Regions from separate parts of the Pseudomonas sp. MT92 genome, predicted to be linked through region 2. Evidence: predicted binding sites of a transcription regulator. Region 2 holds the regulator's gene; each other region holds the start of a gene.

Region 1 (7,577 bases), on a different contig from region 2:
AATCGCTATCGCGAGCAGGCTCGCTCCCACAGGGCATTGTGGCGAGACATCAAGTGAGGTTCGACCTGTCATCTTCCTCGACGTAGAATGCGCGCCTTTCCCGGTCAATCGAGCCGATCGATTGGCCATCATGGGCGGGTAACCGTCCGTTGCCACCCGCATTCATCGGAGCACTTCCCATGAGCATCACCCCGACCAACGACTACCTGGAAACCCTCTACGAAGGCTATGGCCAGCGTTTTCGCATGGAAAAACTGCTGCACGAAGTGCGCACCGAACACCAGCACCTGGTGATTTTCGAAAACCCGCGCATGGGCCGGGTCATGGCGCTGGACGGCGTGATCCAGACCACCGAAGCCGACGAATTCATCTACCACGAAATGCTGACCCACGTGCCGATCCTCGCCCATGGCACCGCCAAGCGCGTATTGATCATCGGTGGCGGCGACGGCGGCATGTTGCGTGAGGTGGCCAAGCACCGCAGCGTCGAGCACATCACCATGGTCGAGATCGACGGTACCGTGGTCGAAATGTGCAAGGAATTCCTGCCGAATCACTCCAAGGGCGCGTTCGACGATCCACGCCTGAACCTGGTGATCGACGACGGCATGCGCTTCGTCGCCACCACCACTGAAAAGTTCGACGTGATCATTTCCGACTCCACTGACCCGATCGGGCCAGGCGAAGTGCTGTTCTCGGAGAACTTCTATCAGGCCTGCCACCGCTGCCTGAACGAAGGCGGCATCCTGGTCACGCAGAACGGCACGCCGTTCATGCAGATCGAAGAAGTCAAAACCACCGCCGGTCGTCTGCGCAGCCTGTTCCCTGACTGGCACTTCTATCAGGCCGCCGTGCCGACTTATATCGGCGGCGCGATGACCTTCGCCTGGGGCGCGACCAATACCGCTTATCGCAAATTGTCCCGCGAAACCCTGCAACAACGGTTCGCCGGCAGCGGCATCATCACCCGCTACTACAATCCGGAGATCCACATCGGTGCCTTTGCCTTGCCGCAGTACGTTTTGCAGGCTGTGAACAAGCCAAGCAACGACTGATAGCGCGTCAATCAAAAAGGGCTGTCCGCGGTGGTGTTCAATCACGCCGCTGACGGCCCTTTTTTCATGAGGTGCCGGAGGAAAATCAGCGGAACGATTAGCCAGCTAATCAGGTCGAGATAGAAGTAAGCCCATCCATGGGTTTTATCGAGGAGGCACTGATGCAAAAGTGGAAAATCACTTTCGTGGATGATCACGGTGAAACTGTCGACGAAGTCTTTGAGTGCGACGAGTGCCCGGATAACGAACACGCCGCCAAACTCATCAAGGCCCGGTTGCTTCCCGTCGCCGCCGAACTGGATCTGAACGATCTGGAAGGGCGAACCGCCGATGCGACTGTCAAAAGTCTCAAGGCCCAGAACAGCATTCAAATCCTCGGCATCACGCCAATCTGAACATCTCCTGTCACATTCTCAACCAGGCCTTGGCAGCGGCTCTATCTTGGGGCTAATCTGCAGGCGAGATCAGCGAATGGATCGCTAAGGTCTGGTCTTGTCAGCTACATGCTTGTTTCCCGTCGGCACATCGGATGCCGTCGTTCGCACCGTTCGGTGGCGGGCGCTGGGAGTACGGAAAGTCTATCCATCAGTTTGAGGAGGACGTTTCATGAGCACAGCCTATCAAGAAGATATCAGCAGCAGCGTTCTGCGCCGCATGAAAGAGGGCGGTTTCGACTTTTCACGGTTCCATCCCATCGAGTTCTACGCCATTTTCCCGGACGAGGAGCGGGCACGCAGGGCGGCAGGTCATTACCGTGGTGAATCCCTGAATGCGCAAATCAGTGTGCGCGATGACGGCGCATGGGCCCTTGAACTGAGCAAAGTCATGTACGCCACTTACGATGACATCGGCGACTTCGAGCAGGGTTTCGAAGCCGTGGTCGAGCCATTGGGCGGCATCATTGAAGGCTGGGGTGTCAAACAGGAGGTACGAGGGCGACTCGCATAAACTTATGAACAGTAGCAAGCATCAGTAACGGCTGACCTTTGGGTTGGCCGTTTTCGTTTTTGTCGCCGGCAAACCGAACATGACCTCGAAGAGCCCTCCATGACTGAATGACCCTCCTTCGCCGGCAAGCCGCCTCCCACAGACTATGCTGGTGACAGGCGACTGCAACGCCTTGCAATGAAGCGGGGGCGATCAGGTTGGGGCATTTACCGCACAGGATTGGTGCGGTGTCTGCGTAACGATTATCCAACCGATTGATATCAAAGCGTTTCTGCCGATGGCACGGGCCTTGCGAAGGCCTGTATGTCCGGGTGACAAGGAGTACGGCATGATCCGCACCTATTTTGATGAGATGTACGATGCCGGCGGCCAGGTCCGCCCGCATTATCGGGAGTTTGCCCGTTGGCTGTCCGAAACGCCTGACGAGCTTTTGGCACAACGGCGACGCGAGGCCGATCTGTTGTTTCATCGCGCCGGGATTACTTTCACGCTCTACGGTGATGAGCAGGGGACAGAGCGCCTGATTCCCTTCGACACCATTCCGCGCAGCATTCCCGCCAGTGAATGGCGCATTGTCGAGCGCGGCTGCATCCAGCGGGTCAAGGCGTTGAACATGTTCCTCGCCGACCTCTATCACGAGCAACGCATCATCAAGGCCGGCATCATTCCGGCCGAGCAGGTGCTGGCCAACGAGCAATACCAGTTGGCGATGCAGGGGCTGGATCTGCACCGCGATATCTATTCGCACATCTCCGGTGTCGATCTGGTGCGCGACGGCGACGGCACGTACTACGTGCTCGAAGACAATCTGCGTACGCCGAGCGGTGTCAGCTACATGCTCGAAGACCGCAAGATGATGATGCGACTGTTCCCCGAATTGTTCGCGGCGCAACGCATCGCCCCCATCGACCACTACCCGAACCTGTTGCTCGATACCCTGAAAAGCTCCAGCCCGATCGACAACCCGAGCGTCGTGGTGTTGACGCCGGGGCGCTTCAACAGTGCATTTTTCGAGCATGCGTTCCTGGCGCGGGAAATGGGTGTGGAGCTGGTGGAAGGCGCGGACCTGTTCGTGCGTGACGACAAGGTGTTCATGCGCACCACCGACGGGCCAAAAGCCGTCGATGTGATCTACCGGCGCCTCGACGACGCCTTCCTCGACCCGCTGGCGTTCAATCCGGACTCGATGCTCGGCGTGCCGGGGCTGCTGTCGTCTTACCGATCCGGCAATGTCGTGTTGGCCAATGCCATCGGCACCGGGGTGGCGGACGACAAGTCGGTGTACCCGTTCGTGACCGACATGATCCGTTTCTACCTGGATGAAGAACCGATCCTGAAGAACGTACCGACGTGGCAGTGCCGTAACCCCTCGGAACTTTCCCACGTCCTGGCCCATCTGCCGGAACTGGTGGTCAAGGAAACCCAGGGCTCCGGCGGTTACGGAATGCTGGTGGGGCCGGCGGCGACGGCGGCGGAAATCGAAGCCTTCCGTGCGCGGATCATTGCCAAGCCCCATGCCTATATCGCGCAACCGACGCTGTCGTTGTCGACCTGCCCGACCTTTGTCGAAAGCGGCATCGCGCCACGTCACATCGACCTGCGCCCGTTTGTCTTGTCTGGTCGCGAAACCCGGGTCGTGCCCGGCGGTTTGACCCGTGTCGCCCTGCGCGAAGGCTCCCTGGTGGTGAACTCCTCCCAGGGCGGCGGAACCAAGGACACCTGGGTGGTCGAGGATTGAAGGAAGCCTGTCATGTTAAGTAGAACTGCCTCGGATCTGTATTGGATGTCGCGTTACCTGGAGCGGGCGGAAAACCTCGCACGGATGCTCGACATCAGTTATTCGCTGTCGCTGATGCCACAGGATGGACGCGGTGACGGCCTGCACGAACTGGCCATGCCGCTGCTGATCACCGGCACCCTGGACGATTACCTCGAACGCCACGGCGAGTTGCATGCCGAACGCTTGCTGCATTTTTTCGCCTTGGATGCGGCCAACCCGGCGAGCATCTACAGCTGTCTCGGTGCCGCGCGGGCCAGTGCCCACGCGGTGCGTGGCCGAATCACCGCGGACATGTGGGAGAACATCAACGCGACCTGGCTGGAAATTCGCGGCATTGCAGAGCAGGGCCTCAGTCGCTACGGCATGAGCCGTTTTTGCGAGTGGATCAAGGAACGTTCCCACCTGTTCCGGGGCGCGTCCTACGGCACCATCATGCGTAACGATGCGTTCCGTTTCATTCGCCTGGGGACCTTCATCGAGCGCGCCGACAACACGTTGCGCCTGCTCGATGCCCGCTACGAAATGGCGGGTGATCAGGCTGAAGCGGTCAGCGATGGCACGGCCCACGCGTACTACCAGTGGAGTGCCTTGCTGCGGGCCTTGTCGTCCTTCGAGGCCTACACCGAAATTTATCGCGACGCACCCGGCGCCCGGCATGTGGCCGAGTTGCTGTTGCTGCGGGCGGATGTGCCGCGCTCCCTGCGGGCGTGCACCGAAGAAATCGACCAGATCCTTGCCCAGTTGCCGGGAGCCAACGGCCGTCCCGCGCAACGCCTGGCGGCGGAAATGGACGCGCGACTGCGCTACACCGGCATCAACGAAATCCTCGACGAAGGCCTGCACGCCTGGCTCACCGAGTTCATCCCGCTGGTGCGCCAGTTGGGTAACGCGATTCACAGTTCTTATCTGGAGGCGGCATGAGACTTTCGATTAGCCACGAGACCACCTATCACTACGAAGATCAGGTGCGCGCGAGCATCCAGTACCTGCGACTGACCCCCCATGACAGCGAGCGCCAGCACGTGCTCAGTTGGCAGCTCGACCTGCCGCGGCCGGTGCGCGCGCAACTCGATCCGTTCGGCAACATCCTGCACGTGCTGACCATGGACGAACCGCACGAAGCGATCATCATCGGCGCCCGTGGTCAGGTCGACATCGACGAATTGCGCGAAGCCGAGCACGAGAGCCAATCGGCGCTGCCATTCCTGCGCTTCACCCGCCTGACCGAAGCCGACGCAGCCCTGCGCGCGTTTGCCGAAAAGGAATGCAAGCAACGCCGCGATCGCACGGCGCTGATCGACTTGATGCATGGCCTGAACCAGCACATGACCTACACGCCGGGCGCCACCGAAGTGGACACCAGCGCGGCCCAGGCCTTCGCAGGTCGTTCCGGTGTGTGCCAGGACCACACCCACGCGTTCCTCGCCTGTGCCCGCAGCCTGGGGATTCCGGCGCGGTATGTCTCGGGTTATCTGTACAGCGAAAACAGCGAACACCTGGCCAGCCATGCCTGGGCCGAAGCCTGGCTGGATGACGCCTGGTACAGTTTCGACGTGACCAATGAACTGGCCCGGCCCGAACGTCATTTGAAACTGGCCGTGGGCCTCGATTATCTGGATGCCTGCCCGGTGCGCGGGATGCGCCGCGGCGGCGGGTGTGAACAGATGCATGCCAAGGTGCTTGTTTCACCGACGCCCGCGCCGGTGATCTCCGTCCAGCAGCAGTAATCGGGGCGGCCGGACCCCTGTGTGAGCGAGCAAGCTTGCTCACACAGGCATGATCATGTCAGGGCTTCACCTTGCGCCCCGCCATATGCTTCAAATACCCCACCAGCATCCCCAGATCCTCATCCGGCAACACCTCGGTCGAGAATCCGGGCATCTTCGCCTGCGGCCACTGACGCAAACTCTGCGGATCACGGATATAGCGCTTGAGGAAGTCCGCGCCGAAGTACTCGGTCGGGTTGTAGGGAATATTCAGATCCGGCCCGAATTGCGCATCCCCGGCACCATTGAGGCGGTGACAGGCCAGGCAGTTTTTCTGGAACAGCGCAAAGCCCTTGTTGACCGGATCGTCCGCCTTTAACGCAGGATCGGGCAGCAGGGCAGGGAAGCGTTCGGCCACCGGTGCCATGCGCTTGATGCTCGCGACTTCGAACGGCCACTGCTCCGGGCTGATATTGCCCGCTTGCGGGTTGGTCCAGACCAGATAGAACGGCCCGGCGCCGGGCTTGCCTTCGGACAGTGGCGGCCAGGGTTTGGCCGGATCCTCGATCGCCAGCCAGGCACGCGCGCCTTGGGTATTGAGCAGCGGCGCAGCGGCCATCTCGGCAGCAAAACCGTCCAGGGCCACGGCTTGCAAGTGGTCGTCCGGTTTGATGCCGGTCAACAGCACTGACAGAGGCACGGCGCGATAGCTCATGTCACGCTTGTAGGAAACGTCATTGGTAACGGTGATGGTCTGGGCTTGAGGATGATTGAGCAACTCCTCGGTCTGCCAGGTGCGGTTGTTCGCGCCCAGCTGCAGGTTCAGCTGTGCGGCATACAGAGGCGTGCTGAGCAGCAAGGCCCCGAATAAAGTGAGCGCTTTCAAAGGATCGCCGTCCATGTCGTGGAAGTGCTGCAAAGGTTGGCACAGCCACGCTGGCCCGGGTAGCGAGCCAGTCACATTTTTAATGTGGCGATCTAAAACACGGGTACCGTATTTTTATGAACGACTAGCCGATCACCTTGGTCAGGTTCGGCAAAATCAACAAAAGTGTGGTCGCGAAGAGAATGAGCCCGGCTTGACGAACTTTCGATTGTTTGAACATGGCTTGACCGCCTTTTTTGTTATTTCCTGATGCCTGCCTGCATATCTCCATGACGGCAGAGCAATTCACGTCCTGTAGTACGAGCGCCTCGGCAAAACCCGACGACAACTTCGTATAACCTCACCTTAGAGCCCGCGTCACGCTTGATTTAGATCCATTTCGTATGGAGCGCTCACCAAATACGATTAAAAAAGCATGAGGCCTATTGCCAGCTTCTTGGGCGGCCTTTTGCTAGACACCTGCGTGTCCGCAAGCCGCGGATTCTGTAGCGGACTACCGTCCGTCTGAGCGCGTCCGTCAACGCCGGTGAGCGCTGCGGTCATTGAATCCCCGGTGGCTCGGAATAAGGTGGAAGCCTCTTCAAAGATCACCACCCGGTTCGAGGACGTCATGACCCAAGCATTGATTTTCGACGCGATACGTACGCCCCGTGGCAAAGGCAAGGCCGATGGCGCCTTGCACAGTGTCAAACCGGTGAACCTGGTGGCCGGGTTGTTCACGGCGCTGCAACAGCGGACCGCGCTCGATACCAGTCAGGTCGATGACGTGGTGCTTGGCTGCGTGACACCCGTCGGTGATCAAGGCGCCGATATCGCCAAGACCGCTGCTCAAGTGGCTGATTGGGACGTCAGCGTGGCGGGGGTGCAGATCAATCGTTTTTGCGCGTCGGGGCTGGAGGCGGTGAACCTCGGGGCCATGAAAATACGTTCCGGTTTTGAAGACCTGGTGGTGGTCGGTGGCGTCGAGTCCATGTCACGCGTGCCCATGGGCAGTGACGGTGGAGCCTGGGCGCTGGACCCGCAGACCAATCTGCACAGCCACTTCACCCCGCAAGGCGTGGGCGCCGATCTGATCGCGACACTGGAAGGCTTCAGCCGTCAGGACGTCGATGCCTATGCACTGCATTCCCAGCAAAAAGCCGCACGGGCGCGGGCCGATGGTTCGTTCAACAAATCGCTGGTGCCGGTGCAGGACCAGAACG
Region 2 (7,577 bases):
CGAACAACTGCAAACCCAGGGCGACACCAAGCCTGTCCAGGGCTGGGGAGTGACCATCCAGTACCACGCCGCGCAAAACCGCGTCGTACTGATCGATCGCGCCAAAGTCATCGACAAGGACAACAACACCACCCAGGGCGAAAAAATCGTCTACGACACCGTCAAGAAGCTTGCGAGCGCTGGCCGTGCGACAGGTAACAAGGTCACCGAAGCGCGTCCGCGCATCGACATGGTGATCCAGCCGAAGAAGAAAACCGACGAGCAAAAGGCCCAGTAATGGCAACTCTGAAAGCTCAGCATCTGGCCAAGAGCTACAAGAGCCGCCAGGTCGTCCGTGATGTCAGCCTGTCCATCGACAGCGGTCAGATCGTTGGCCTGCTAGGCCCTAACGGCGCTGGCAAGACCACCTGTTTCTACATGATCGTAGGCCTGGTACAGGCCGATCAGGGCCGCGTACTGATCGACGACCTGGACGTCAGCCACCAGCCAATGCACGGCCGCGCAAAGGCCGGTATCGGCTATCTGCCGCAAGAAGCGTCGATCTTCCGCAAACTCTCGGTCGCCGACAACATCATGGCGATCCTGGAGACCCGCAAGGAACTCGACAAGGCCGGTCGCCGCAAGGAGCTGGAAAGCCTGCTGCAGGAATTCCACATCAGCCACATCCGCGACAACCTCGGCATGAGCCTGTCCGGTGGCGAACGCCGCCGTGTGGAAATCGCCCGGGCATTGGCCACCAACCCGAAATTCATCCTCCTCGACGAGCCCTTCGCCGGCGTGGACCCGATTTCGGTAGGCGACATCAAACAGATCATCCATCACCTCAAGGCCAAGGGCATTGGCGTGCTGATCACCGACCACAACGTCCGTGACACCCTCGACATCTGTGAAACCGCCTACATCGTCAACGATGGCCAATTGATCGCCGAAGGCGACGCTGCAACCATCCTGGCCAACGATCTGGTCAAGGAAGTGTATTTGGGCCATGAGTTCCGCCTGTAAGCACCGAGGTGTCTGGCTAGTCGACCGAGCGCTTGTCTCGATAAAAAATCAACACTTTTTTATTGTTACAGCGCTCTAGGCAAACACTTCAGTTTCAGGCATATAATTTGCTTATGTTTGGCGCTCCGGCGCCCTGTAGTGGATGGCGCATGTGCGCCGGCGAATAAGGTGTTTAGCCCCTGCCATGAAACCATCGCTAGTCTTGAGAATGGGCCAGCAGCTGACGATGACACCGCAGCTGCAACAGGCCATCCGCCTGCTCCAATTGTCGACCCTGGACCTGCAACAGGAAATCCAGGAGGCCCTGGAGTCCAATCCGATGCTCGAACGCCAGGAAGAAGGCGACGACTTCGATAACAGCGACCCCTTGGCCGACAACGCCGAACAGAAACCCAACCCCGACATTCAGGAACCCTCCTACCAGGAAAGCGCACCGACGGTTGATAACCTCGAGGAAGGCGACTGGGACGAGCGTATCCCCAACGAACTGCCCGTCGATACCGCCTGGGAAGACGTTTACCAGACCAGCGCCAGCAGTCTGCCGAGCAACGATGACGACGAGTGGGATTTCACCACCCGCACATCGGCCGGTGAAAGCCTGCAAAGCCATTTGCTGTGGCAATTGAACCTGGCGCCCATGTCCGACACCGATCGCCTGATCGCCGTGACCCTGATCGATTGCATCAACAATCAGGGCTACCTGGACGAGACGCTCGAGGAGATACTCGAAGCCTTCGACCCGGAGCTGGACATCGAACTGGACGAAATCGAAGCCGTCCTGCACCGCATCCAGCAATTCGAACCCGCCGGAATCGGCGCCCGCAACCTGGGCGAATGCCTGCTGCTGCAATTACGCCAGATGCCGGCCAAAACCCCTTGGCTCGCCGAAGCAAAGCGCCTGGTCACCGACTACATCGACTTGCTCGGCAGCCGCGATTACAGCCAGCTGATGCGCCGCATGAAGCTCAAGGAAGATGAGCTGCGCCAAGTGATCGAACTGGTTCAAAGCCTTAATCCGCGCCCGGGCTCGCAAATCGAATCCACTGAAGCCGAATACGTGGTTCCCGACGTGATCGTGCGCAAGGACAACGAACGCTGGCTGGTGGAACTCAACCAGGAATCGGTACCGCGTCTTCGGGTCAACGCCCAGTACGCCGGTTTCGTGCGTCGCGCCGACACCAGCGCCGACAACACGTTCATGCGCAATCAGTTGCAGGAAGCCCGCTGGTTCATCAAGAGCCTGCAAAGCCGCAATGAAACCCTGATGAAAGTTGCCACCCAGATTGTCGAGCATCAGCGCGGCTTCCTGGAGTACGGCGACGAAGCCATGAAACCGTTGGTCCTGCATGACATCGCCGAGGCGGTTGGCATGCACGAGTCGACAATTTCACGGGTGACCACACAGAAATTCATGCATACCCCTCGGGGCATATATGAACTGAAGTACTTTTTCTCCAGCCATGTCAGCACCTCCGAAGGCGGCGAATGCTCGTCCACGGCGATCCGCGCGATCATCAAAAAACTGGTTGCCGCGGAAAATCAGAAAAAGCCGTTGAGTGACAGCAAGATCGCTGGTTTACTGGAGGCACAAGGCATTCAGGTGGCTCGCCGCACCGTCGCCAAGTACCGCGAATCCCTGGGGATCGCGCCTTCGAGCGAACGCAAGCGGTTGATGTAGAGCCACGCCACAGCGTTCCAGTGGTAGATCATTTGATCTACCGCTTTATGCACTGGCAACGAAGGAGAAGCTGTATGCAAGTCAACATCAGTGGACACCAACTGGAAGTGACCGAACCTCTTCGCACCTACATCGGCGAAAAACTCCAACGGTTAGAGAGGCACTTCGACAAGATCACCAACGTACAGGTCACGATGACCGTCGAAAAGTTGAAGCAGAAAATCGAAGCCACGCTGCATATTCCCGGCAATGAAGTGGTCGCGAACGCGGAACATACCGATATGTACGCGGCGATCGACGCACTGACCGACAAGCTGGATAAACAACTCAAAAAGCATAAGGAAAAGACCCAGAGCCTCCTCCAGGGCGCTACCGGTCGTTAACACCCCCAACCCATGATCCGACTTGAAAGCATCCTGACCCCCGGCCGTTCCCTTGTGAACGTGCCGGGCGGCAGTAAAAAGAAAGCCCTCGAACAAATTGCCAACCTGATCGCCCGGGAAGTGCCGGATCTGGAGATGCAAGATGTCTTCGAGGCGTTGATTGCCCGTGAAAAACTCGGCTCGACGGGTTTTGGCAACGGCATCGCCATTCCCCACTGTCGCCTGAAGGGCTGCTCTTCACCCATCAGTGCCCTGATGCACCTCGATGCTCCCATAGATTTCGACGCCATCGACGGCGCACCGGTTGACCTGTTGTTCGTTCTACTGGTCCCGCAAGCCGCTACCGATGCGCACCTGGAACTTTTGCGCCAAATTGCCAGCATGCTCGACCGCAAGGAAGTGCGCGAAAAACTGCGCAGCGCCCCGAGCAATGAAGCCTTGTATCAGGTTGTCCTGGACGAGCAAAACGGTCAGTAATCATGCGCTTGATCATCGTCAGTGGCCGCTCCGGCTCAGGTAAAAGCACCGCCCTTGATGTACTCGAGGACAGTGGCTACTACTGCATCGACAACCTTCCCGCCGGGTTGCTGCCGGAACTCGCCGAACGCGCATTGATCCACACCGAACTGGCACAGCCGCTGGTGGCCGTGTCCATTGATGCTCGCAACCTGCCAAGTCACTTGTCGCGATTCCCCGAATTGCTCGAAGAAGTCCGCAGCCGGCATATCCAGTGCGATGTTCTGTACCTGGATGCCGACGAAGAAACCTTGCTCAAGCGTTTTTCGGAAACCCGTCGTCGTCACCCGCTGAGCAGTGCCAATCGTTCGCTGGCTGAAGCGATCAACGATGAAACCAGCCTGCTCGGCCCCATAGCCGACCTTGCCGATCTCAAAGTCAACACCACCAACCTCAACCTGTATCAGCTACGGGATACGATCAAGCTGCGCCTGTTGAACCAGCCGGAACCCGGTACAGCCTTCCTGGTGGAGTCCTTTGGTTTCAAGCGTGGCATGCCCGTGGATGCCGACCTGGTATTCGACGTGCGCTGCCTGCCCAATCCCTACTGGAAACCCGAGCTTCGGGCGCAGTCCGGGCTTGATCAACCGGTTGCCGAGTACCTGGCAGCCCAGCCGGACGTGGAAGAGATGTTCCAGGACATTTCCACATATCTGCTCAAATGGTTGCCCCGCTTTGCCGCCAGCAACCGCGCCTATGTCACCATTGCCATCGGCTGCACGGGCGGACATCACCGCTCCGTCTACCTGACCGAACGCTTGGGCAAGACGCTGCAACAATCCCTGAAGAACGTCCAGGTCCGCCACCGCGACCTCAGCTAAAGGATTCACACCGCGATGCCTGCTCTGGAAATCGAAATCATCAACAAGCTGGGCCTGCACGCCCGTGCTTCTGCAAAATTCGTCGGAGTCGCCGGTGAATTCAAGGACTGCACGATCAGAGTCGGACGCACTCCGGAATCTACGGTCGACGGCAAAAGCATCATGGCAATGATGATGCTCGCGGCTGGCAAGGGCACCAAAATCTACATCAACACCGAAGGCGAAGACGCGCAAAAGGCGCTGGATGCGTTGAAAGACCTGATCAACCGCTATTTCGACGAAGGCGAGTAAACGCGTATCGAGGCCAAACCCGCTCGATAGCCCACAAAAAAAGGCGCACCACCCATCAGGTGGTGCGCCTTTTTTGTGACAGGGGAGTTTAGCTGCCTGCCACCGTCATCCGCTCGATCAGTACCGACCCCGTACGGATATTGCTGCGCAGTTCCAGGTCATTACCCACGGCAACGATCTGCTTGAACATGTCACGCATGTTACCGGCGATGGTCACTTCCTGGACCGCGAACTGAATTTCACCGTTCTCGACCCAATAACCCGCCGCGCCACGGGAGTAGTCGCCCGTGACCATATTCAGGCCCTGCCCCATCAATTCGGTCACCAGCAGGCCACGCCCCATGCGACGCAGCAAGGCCGCCTGATCTTCATCACCATGGGTGACGAACAGGTTATGCACGCCTCCGGCATTCGCGGTGCTCGGCATGCCGAGCTTGCGACCGGAGTAAGTACCGAGGATGTAGGACACCAGCTCGCCCTTTTCAACGAACGGCTTCGCGTAAGTCGCCAGACCATCGCCATCGAAGGCCGCGCTGCCCAAGGCACGCATCAAATGCGGACGCTCATCGATGGTCAGCCATTCAGGAAACAGCTTCTGACCCAGGGTGCCTTCAAGGAACGATGACTTGCGATACAGGCTGCCGCCGGAAATCGCCGACAGGAAGCTGCCGAACAAACCACCGGCCAACTCGGCGGAAAACAGCACCGGCACTTCGCAGGTTGGCACCGGACGCGCGCCGAGACGGCTTGCCGCCCGTTGTGCGGCACGCTGGCCAATGCTCACCGGATCAGCCAGCAAATTGCCCTGGCGATTCACGTCATACCAATAATCGCGCTGCATCTGACCATCGGCCTCGGCGATCATCACGCAGCTCAGGCTGTGCCGGGTCGACGCATAACCGCCGATAAAACCGTGGCTGTTGCCATAGACACGGCAGCCTTGATGAGTGCTCAGCGTAGTGCCATCGGCATTCTTGATCCGGCTGTCGGCAGCAAATGCGGCCGCTTCACAGGTCAGCGCCTGCTCGATTGCCTGCTCCGGCGTGATATCCCATGGGTGGAACAGGTCGAAATCCTGAACGTCACGCGCCATCAGAGCAGCATCCGCCAGACCCGACGCTTCGTCTTCCGAGGTGTGTTTGGCAATGGCCAAGGCGGCGGCTACGGTCTCACGAATCGCCTCTGGACCGCTGGCCGAGGTGCTGGCCGACCCCTTGCGCTGGCCAACGTACAAGGTGATACCGAATCCCTGATCACGATTGAATTCGACGGTTTCGACTTCGCGCTGGCGCACCGTGGTCGACAGGCCCTGCTCCAGGGACACCGCCACTTCACAGGCACTGGCCCCCTGGCGCCTGGCTTCAGCGATGATCTGCTCGACTTGTTCTTGCAGTGCCGGCAACGCTTGTGGGCCGACGCTTTCAACTGCACTCATGCTGTTCTCCACTCAAATTCTGCTTTCGGAATAGGTCATCGAGCGACCGGGCCGGACAAGCGGCCCCCGACTGGTTATCATGGCGGCGTTTCTTTGCGGACGGCCACCATGGTTGATTCTTACGACGACTCCCTCGATACGGGAGAAAAAAGCAAATCCCAGGTCAAACGCGAGCTGCATGCTCTGGTTGACCTTGGCGAACGCCTTACGACACTCAAGCCTGACTTGCTGGCAAAACTGCCCTTGACCGACGCTTTGCGCCGGGCCTTGGCCGATGCGCCCAAGCACACGGCGAACATCGCGCGTAAACGGCACCTCCAGTTCATCGGCAAACTGATGCGCGATCAGGACACTGACGCCATTCTGGTCTTGCTTGATCAACTCGATGCCTCCACTCGCCAATACAACGAACGCTTCCATAACCTGGAGCGCTGGCGTGATCGCCTGATCGCCGGCGACGATGCAGTCCTGGAAAAGTTCGTCATCGACTACCCGGAGGCTGATCGCCAGCAATTGCGCTCCCTGATCCGTCAGGCCCAGCACGAGCTGGCGACCAACAAGCCACCGGCATCGAGCCGTAAAATCTTCAAGTACATCCGTGAGCTGGACGAGACTCAACGCGGTCTGCGCTGAGACTCTGATCGGGTGAGTCGCCTGGCGGCTCACCCGCAGCTCCACGCCTTACGCGCCCGTGCCACCCACGGTGATCGCATCAATCTTCAGCGTTGGCTGGCCGACACCCACCGGCACCGACTGCCCATCCTTGCCACACGTCCCCACACCACTATCGAGCGACAGATCGTTGCCGACCATCGACACCTTGCTCATGGCTTCAGGCCCGTTGCCGATCAGAGTCGCGCCCTTGACCGGAGCGGTGATCTTGCCGTCTTCGATCAGATACGCCTCGCTGGTGGAGAACACGAACTTGCCGCTGGTGATATCCACCTGGCCGCCGCCGAGGTTGGCGCAATAGATACCGCGCTTCACCGAGGCGATGATTTCGGCCGGATCGCTTTCACCGGCGAGCATGTAGGTGTTGGTCATGCGCGGCATTGGCAGGTGCGCGTAGGATTCGCGACGGCCGTTACCCGTACGGGCCACGCCCATCAGGCGCGCGTTGAGTTTGTCCTGCATGTAGCCTTTGAGTACGCCGTTTTCGATCAGCGTCGTGCACTCGGTCGGCGTACCTTCGTCGTCAACGCTCAAGGAGCCACGACGCCCCGCCAGGGTGCCGTCATCGACGATGGTGCAAAGCTTGGACGCAACCATCTCGCCCATGCGTCCGCTGTAGGCTGAACTGCCCTTACGGTTGAAATCGCCCTCCAGACCGTGGCCAACCGCTTCGTGCAGCAACACACCCGACCAACCGGAGCCAAGCACCACCGGCAACGTACCGGCCGGCGCCGGAATGGCCTCCAGGTTGACCAGCGCCTGTCTCAACGCTTCGCGGG
Region 3 (7,577 bases), on a different contig from region 2:
ACGACGCAGCAATGGGTGCTCGACCAATGGCTCGCCTGATCCAGGACAAGATCAAGCGTCCGCTGGCAGAGGAGATTCTCTTTGGCGAACTGGCCGAACATGGCGGTGTGGTGCACATCGACATCAAGGACGGCGAGCTGACCTTCGAGTTCGAGACCACGGCCGAAATGGCCTGACGTTAAACCGCTGCAAAGCAAAAAGGCGCCGATTGGCGCCTTTTTGCGGTCTGTCAGATGTACGTCTGCCCCTTGTGGGAGCGAGCCTGCTCGCGAATGCGTTATAGCAGTGAAAGAGATGCTGGCTGACACGACGCTTTCGCGAGCAGGCTCGCTTCCACATTGGTTGCGGTGGGCTTCAAATTTCGGACATACAAAAACGCCCGGCATAAGCCGGGCGTCTTGTATTGACTTGATTAGCGAGCGCGGTAAGTGATGCGCCCTTTGCTCAAGTCATAGGGCGTCAGCTCGACGCGCACTTTGTCACCGGTAAGAATACGAATGTAGTTCTTGCGCATCTTGCCGGAAATATGCGCGGTTACGACGTGCCCATTTTCCAACTCCACACGAAACATGGTGTTGGGCAGGGTGTCGACGACAGTGCCTTCCATTTCGAAGCTGTCTTCTTTCGACATGCAGTAAAGCCCTCGGTGTCCAATGAATGGCCCGGTGCAACTGCGCCAGGCAAAAGCGGCGTGCATTGTGCCCGAAAAGTGGGGTTCAAGCCAAGGGGTTTAGGCCGTGCTCTAGTTCAGGGCAACCCAACGCTGGTTAATCAGCAATTCAATGGGTCGATATTGCGTCTTGTAGCTCATTTTTTTGCAGTTCTTGATCCAGTAACCCAGGTAGACCGCGTCCAGCCCCAGGCGCCGGGCCTCGCCAATCTGCCACAGGATCGCGAAACGCCCCAGGCTTCGGCGGTCTTCTGCAGGCTCATAGAAGGTGTAGACCGCCGACAGACCGTTCGGCAGAAGGTCGGTGACAGCGATGGCCAGCAGCCGCCCGTCGAGGCGAAATTCATAGAAACGCGAGAAAGGCAGGTCACGTACCAGGAATGTCGAAAATTGATCGCGGCTCGGCGGATACATGTCGCCATCGGCATGACGCTGTTCGATGTAGCGCTGGTAAAGGTCGAAATACTCTTCGCTGAAGCCTGGTTTTGCCGGGCGTACCTGCAAGTCGGCATTGCGTTTGAAAATGCGCTTCTGCTGACGGTTGGGGGTGAATTGTCCTACGGGGATGCGTGCAGGCACGCACGCATTGCAGTTTTGACAATGCGGCCGATAGAGGTGATCGCCACTGCGACGAAAACCCATTTCCGACAGGTCCGCATAGACATGCACATCCATGGGCTGGCTAGGATCGAGGAACAGGGTTGTAGCCTGCTCCTCTGGCAGATAACTGCAAGAGTGGGGCTGAGTGGCATAGAACTTCAAACGCGCCAACTCGGTCATGATCAACCCTCGGGATAAACTTTTAATTAGGGGGCGTCTCTAAGTGTAAGCCACGCGCGCGAAAGTCGCTCAGCAAACCCAGGTCGCACGGCTGGGCTGGCCCAGGTACTGCGACAGATAGCCGGCAAACGCGCTGCGGGGAATCGCTCGCGCACCGAGGCTATGCAGATGGTCGGTCGGCATCTGGCAATCGATCAGCACGAAACCCCATTCTTTCAGGTGTTGCACCAAGGTGGCAAAGCCATACTTGGAGGCGTTGTCGGCGCGGCTGAACATGGACTCGCCGAAAAACAATTGCCCCATTGCCAGGCCGTACAGCCCGCCAACCAGTTCACCCTGATCCCAGACCTCCACCGAATGCGCATAACCGCGCTTGTGCAGTTCCAGGTAAGCGTCCTGCATGGCTTGCGTGATCCAGGTGCCATCGGCGTAGTCGCGCGGTGCTGCGCAGGCACGGATGACGGCGGCAAAATCCTGGTCGAAGGTCACCTGATAGCGTTGTTGGCGCAGCAATTTGTTCAGGCTGCGCGAGACGTGCAGTTCGTCGGGAAAAAGCACGGTGCGCGGGTCCGGCGACCACCAGAGAATCGGCTGGCCTTCCGAGAACCAGGGAAAGCAACCGTGCCGGTACGCCCGGATCAGCCGGTCGGCGGACAGATCGCCGCCGGCGGCCAGCAGACCGTTGGGGTCGCGCATGGCTTTATCCAGCGGCGGGAACGTCAGGGTATTGCGTTGTAACCAAGTAAGCATGGCGTCCGGGCTTGCAGAGAGGGGAGGGCAGTGGCGGATTGTCGATCCGCCACTTAGTGTGCCGTCAAACGACGGGAATGTCGTCGAGGTATTTTTCCGCGTCCAGTGCCGCCATGCAGCCGGCTCCTGCCGAAGTGACGGCCTGGCGATAGACATGGTCGGCCACATCACCCGCGGCAAATACACCGGCGATGGCCGTCGCTGTGGCGTCGCCTTCGCTGCCACCCTTGACCAGCAGGTAGCCGTCACGCATTTCCAGCTGGCCGGTGAAAAGGTCGGTGTTGGGCTTGTGGCCGATGGCAATGAACACGCCAGCGAGTGGCAGCTCCTGGGTGGCTCCGGTGTGGCTGTCACGCAGGCGCGCACCGGTGACGCCACTGGCATCGCCCAACACTTCATCCAGATGCTGGTTCCAGTGCAGGCGGATATTGCCATTGGCGGCTTTCTCGAAGAGTTTGTCCTGAAGGATCTTCTCCGAGCGCAACTTGTCCCGACGGTGAATCAGATGCACTTCCCTGGCAATGTTGGACAGGTACAACGCTTCTTCAACCGCCGTATTGCCGCCACCGATCACGGCGACGACCTGATTGCGATAGAAGAAGCCGTCGCAAGTCGCGCAAGCCGAAACCCCTTTGCCGGCAAACGTTTCTTCCGAGGGCAGACCCAGGTATTGCGCGGAGGCTCCAGTGGCAATAATCAGCGCATCGCACGTGTAGGTTCCGCTGTCTCCCGTGAGTTCAAACGGGCGCTGTTGCAACTTGGCCGTGTGGATGTGGTCGTAGACGATCTCTGTGTCAAAACGTTCGGCGTGTTTTTGCATGCGCTCCATCAGGGCAGGGCCTGTGAGGCCTTCGACATCGCCGGGCCAGTTATCGACTTCGACGGTGGTGGTGAGCTGGCCACCTGCCTGTATGCCGGTAATGACAACGGGTTTGAGGTTGGCGCGGGCGGCATACACGGCTGCGCTGTAACCGGCGGGGCCGGAACCCAGAATGATCAGGCGGTGATGCTTCGCTTTGCTCATAAAAACACCTCATAAGCCTTTGTCACAAAAGAGAATGCGTGCTCAAATTGAGTCGCACGTAATGTGCTTTTGACTATGCTGCAACCTAAGGTTTCAAGCATGGCATCGGACGAACAAACCCGTACAATGCGTGGCTGTCACAGTGTTTGTAACAAAATAAGCAGTGCGTTTCGTGTTTATAAAAACCGAGGCGCAATGTTAAAAGTAGTACTTGTTACGCCCGTTAACTTTTTACCTGCCTGGATTGGGCAGTTTTTTTGGCAGTTTTTATAGTCATTCAACAGATGGACGCGCCATAGGCGCAGGAAAAGAAGCGTTTTGAAGAAATCCACCGCAGCACCTAAACCAGCCGTCGTTCCGCTCTGGCGCCAGCATTTGCACTACCGACTCAAGGAAGGTGCATTGATCGCCATTGGTGCCTTGTGCCTGTTCCTGATGATGGCCTTGTTGACCTATGGCAAGGACGATCCGGGGTGGAGCCACAACAGCAAGATCGACGACGTACAGAATTTCGGCGGGCCGGCGGGCTCCTATAGCGCCGATATCCTGTTCATGGTGCTCGGTTATTTCGCCTACGTCTTCCCGCTGCTGCTTGCGATCAAGACCTACCAGATATTCCGTCAACGCCACGAGCCATGGCAGTGGAGCGGCTGGCTGTTTTCCTGGCGGCTGATCGGCCTGGTGTTTCTGGTGCTGTCCGGCGCTGCATTGGCGCACATCCATTTCCATGCCGCGACCGGGTTGCCGGCCGGTGCTGGCGGCGCGCTGGGGGAAAGCCTCGGCGATCTGGCAAAGAACGCTCTGAACATCCAGGGCGGAACGCTGCTGTTCATTGCGCTGTTCCTGTTTGGCCTGACGGTGTTCACCGACCTGTCCTGGTTCAAGGTGATGGACGTCACCGGCAAGATCACCCTCGACCTTTTCGAACTGTTCCAGGGCGCGGCCAATCGCTGGTGGGCGGCCCGTACCGAGCGCAAGCAACTGGTCGCGCAGTTGCGTGAAGTCGATGATCGCGTGCATGACGTGGTCGCGCCGACCGTCACCGACAAACGCGAGCAGGCCAAGGTCAAGGAGCGCCTGATCGAACGTGAGCAGGCGCTGAGCAAGCACATGTCCGAGCGCGAGAAGCAGGTACCGCCTGTGATCGCGCCGGCCCCGGTCAAGGCGCCCGAGCCAAGCAAGCGCGTACAGAAAGAGAAACAGGCACCGCTGTTCGTCGACAGCGCCGTGGAAGGCACCTTGCCACCGATCTCGATTCTCGACCCTGCGGAAAAGAAACAGCTCAATTACTCACCGGAGTCCCTGGCGGCGGTCGGTCACTTGCTGGAAATCAAACTCAAGGAATTCGGCGTCGAAGTTACCGTGGACTCGATCCATCCGGGTCCGGTGATCACCCGTTACGAAATCCAGCCGGCGGCCGGGGTCAAGGTCAGCCGTATCTCCAACCTGGCCAAAGACCTGGCGCGCTCCCTGGCCGTGACCAGTGTGCGGGTCGTGGAAGTGATTCCCGGCAAGACCACGGTCGGTATCGAGATCCCCAACGAAGACCGCCAGATCGTGCGTTTCTCCGAAGTGCTCTCGACGCCCGAGTACGACAATTTCAAATCGCCGGTCACCCTGGCCCTGGGCCATGACATCGGCGGCAAGCCGGTGATCACCGACCTGGCGAAAATGCCTCACCTGCTGGTGGCCGGTACCACCGGTTCCGGTAAGTCGGTGGGCGTGAACGCGATGATCCTGTCGATCCTGTTCAAGTCCGGCCCGGAAGACGCCAAGCTGATCATGATCGACCCGAAAATGCTCGAGCTGTCGATCTACGAGGGCATTCCGCACCTGCTTTGCCCGGTGGTCACCGACATGAAGGACGCCGCCAACGCCCTGCGCTGGAGCGTTGCCGAGATGGAGCGGCGCTACAAGCTGATGGCGAAGATGGGCGTGCGAAACCTGTCGGGCTTCAACGCCAAGGTCAAGGAAGCCCAGGACGCCGGCGAGCCGTTGAGCGATCCGCTGTACAAGCGCGAAAGCATCCACGACGAAGCGCCGTTGCTGCAAAAGCTGCCGACCATCGTGGTGGTGGTCGACGAATTTGCCGACATGATGATGATCGTCGGCAAGAAGGTTGAAGAACTGATTGCCCGTATCGCGCAGAAGGCGCGTGCCGCCGGTATTCACTTGATTCTTGCGACCCAGCGTCCGTCGGTGGACGTGATCACCGGTCTGATCAAGGCCAACATCCCGACCCGCATGGCGTTCCAGGTATCGAGCAAGATCGACTCGCGCACCATCATCGACCAGGGCGGCGCCGAACAGCTGCTGGGCCATGGTGACATGCTGTACATGCCGCCGGGCACCAGTCTGCCGATTCGCGTCCACGGTGCGTTCGTTTCCGATGACGAGGTACACCGGGTGGTCGAAGCCTGGAAACTGCGCGGTGCGCCGGAGTACAACGACGACATTCTCAACGGTGTCGAAGAGGCCGGTAGCGGCTTTGAAGGCAGCAGCGGTGGTGGCGACGGCGATGATCCCGAAGCTGATGCACTGTACGACGAGGCGGTGCAGTTCGTTCTGGAAAGCCGTCGCGCGTCCATTTCCGCGGTTCAGCGCAAGCTGAAAATCGGCTACAACCGCGCTGCGCGCATGATCGAAGCCATGGAAATGGCCGGGGTCGTGACGTCCATGAACACCAACGGCTCGCGTGAAGTCCTGGCCCCCGGCCCGGTGCGCGACTGACCTGATTTTTGAAGGACGGCGTCTTGAGGCGCCGTCTGCACTCCCACGAATATTATGAGGACTCCCATGCGTCTTATCCGCATGCTGTTGCCGGTACTGGCCTTGACCACGCTCTCGGCCCACGCCGATGAAAAGGACGTGGCGCGTCTGACCCAACTGCTGGAAAAATCCCAGACCCTGACCGCACGTTTCTCCCAGTTGACCCTCGATGGTACAGGCACCCAATTGCAGGAAACGGCCGGTGAAATGTCCCTGCAACGCCCGGGATTGTTCTACTGGCACACCAATGCGCCAGCCGAACAGACCATGGTCTCCGACGGCAAGAAAGTGACCCTGTGGGACCCCGATCTGGAGCAGGCCACCATCAAGAATCTCGACCAACGCCTGACCCAGACCCCAGCCTTGCTGCTGTCCGGTGACGTGTCCAAGATCAGCCAGAGCTTCGACATCAGCGCCAAGGAAGCCGGCGGCGTGATCGACTTCACCTTGAAGCCGAAAACCAAGGACACCCTGTTCGACAGCCTGCGTCTGTCGTTCCGCAATGGCCTGGTCAATGACATGCAATTGATTGACAGTGTCGGTCAGCGCACCAATATCCTGTTCACTGGCGTGAAGGCCAACGAGCCGATCCCGGCTTCGAAATTCAAGTTCGACATCCCCAAGGGTGCGGACGTGATCCAGGAATAACACACAACACCCTTGTAGGAGCGAGCCTGCTCGCGATGGGCGTTAACGATAACGCTGGCGGCCTGACACCCAGCGGTGCCCTTGAGTCCATCGCGAGCAGGCTCGCTCCTACAGTGGGGACGGTGTTCAATTGAGGTTTCAGAGGTAGTGATGGACCTGTTTCGCAGTGCCCCGATTGCCCAGCCATTGGCCGCCCGTTTGCGCGCGACCAATCTGGACGAGTACGTCGGTCAGGAACACGTGCTCGCTCGCGGCAAGCCATTGCGCGAAGCCCTGGAGCAGGGTGCCCTGCATTCGATGATCTTCTGGGGGCCGCCGGGCGTGGGCAAGACCACCCTGGCGCGTCTGCTGGCGGAAGTCTCGGACGCGCACTTCGAAACGGTGTCGGCGGTGTTGGCCGGGGTCAAGGAAATCCGCCAGGCCGTGGAAATCGCCAAGCAACAGGCCGGGCAATACGGCAAGCGCACCATCCTCTTCGTCGATGAGGTTCATCGCTTCAACAAGTCGCAGCAGGATGCGTTCCTGCCGTACGTCGAAGACGGCACGCTGATTTTCATCGGCGCGACCACGGAAAACCCGTCTTTCGAACTCAATAACGCCTTGCTCTCCCGCGCCCGCGTCTACGTGCTCAAGAGCCTCGACGAAGCGGCGCTGCGCAAACTGGTGCAGCGTGCGTTGACCGAAGAGCGTGGCCTGGGCAAGCGCCAGCTGACCTTGAGCGATGAAGGCTTCCAGATGCTGTTGTCGGCCGCCGATGGCGATGGCCGGCGCCTGCTCAATTTGCTGGAGAACGCCTCGGACCTCGCCGAAGACAGCAGCGAGATCGGCGTCGATCTGCTGCAAAGCCTGCTGGGCGATACCCGTCGGCGTTTCGACAAGGGCGGCGAAGCGTTCTACGACCAGATTTCCGCGCTGCATAAATCCGTACGCGGCTCC

The links. Region 2 encodes sigma-54, which starts transcription at its own class of promoters, with help from an activator protein. Its sites were predicted from a motif close to ANTGGCATNNANNTTGCTNT; they were not measured.
Region 1: AC1Q6D_RS19125 (circularly permuted type 2 ATP-grasp protein) is a predicted target of sigma-54. The motif match lies at 2,280-2,299, and genes of this name have one in related genera.
Region 3: AC1Q6D_RS18745 (DNA translocase FtsK) is a predicted target of sigma-54. The motif match lies at 3,275-3,294, and genes of this name have one in related genera.

Annotation. Positions count from the first base shown of each region.
Region 1 is NZ_JBXAFA010000010.1:43,501-51,077, forward strand. It holds gene speE (polyamine aminopropyltransferase) at 180-1,055, shown strand; gene AC1Q6D_RS19115 (hypothetical protein) at 1,217-1,450, shown strand; gene AC1Q6D_RS19120 (ribonuclease E inhibitor RraB) at 1,662-2,003, shown strand; gene AC1Q6D_RS19125 (circularly permuted type 2 ATP-grasp protein) at 2,332-3,741, shown strand; gene AC1Q6D_RS19130 (alpha-E domain-containing protein) at 3,754-4,704, shown strand; gene AC1Q6D_RS19135 (transglutaminase family protein) at 4,701-5,510, shown strand; gene AC1Q6D_RS19140 (c-type cytochrome) at 5,569-6,390, opposite strand; gene AC1Q6D_RS19145 (acetyl-CoA C-acetyltransferase) at 6,986-7,577, shown strand, end outside.
Region 2 is NZ_JBXAFA010000011.1:152,128-159,704, reverse strand. It holds gene lptA (lipopolysaccharide transport periplasmic protein LptA) at 1-277, shown strand, start outside; gene lptB (LPS export ABC transporter ATP-binding protein) at 277-1,002, shown strand; gene AC1Q6D_RS20870 (RNA polymerase factor sigma-54) at 1,187-2,680, shown strand; gene hpf (ribosome hibernation-promoting factor, HPF/YfiA family) at 2,755-3,063, shown strand; gene ptsN (PTS IIA-like nitrogen regulatory protein PtsN) at 3,076-3,540, shown strand; gene rapZ (RNase adapter RapZ) at 3,543-4,400, shown strand; gene AC1Q6D_RS20850 (HPr family phosphocarrier protein) at 4,416-4,691, shown strand; gene pmbA (metalloprotease PmbA) at 4,780-6,126, opposite strand; gene yjgA (ribosome biogenesis factor YjgA) at 6,235-6,759, shown strand; gene tldD (metalloprotease TldD) at 6,808-7,577, opposite strand, start outside.
Region 3 is NZ_JBXAFA010000009.1:263,958-271,534, forward strand. It holds gene clpA (ATP-dependent Clp protease ATP-binding subunit ClpA) at 1-176, shown strand, start outside; gene infA (translation initiation factor IF-1) at 413-631, opposite strand; gene AC1Q6D_RS18730 (arginyltransferase) at 743-1,450, opposite strand; gene aat (leucyl/phenylalanyl-tRNA--protein transferase) at 1,520-2,200, opposite strand; gene trxB (thioredoxin-disulfide reductase) at 2,265-3,224, opposite strand; gene AC1Q6D_RS18745 (DNA translocase FtsK) at 3,543-5,954, shown strand; gene lolA (outer membrane lipoprotein periplasmic chaperone LolA) at 6,021-6,641, shown strand; gene AC1Q6D_RS18755 (replication-associated recombination protein A) at 6,792-7,577, shown strand, end outside.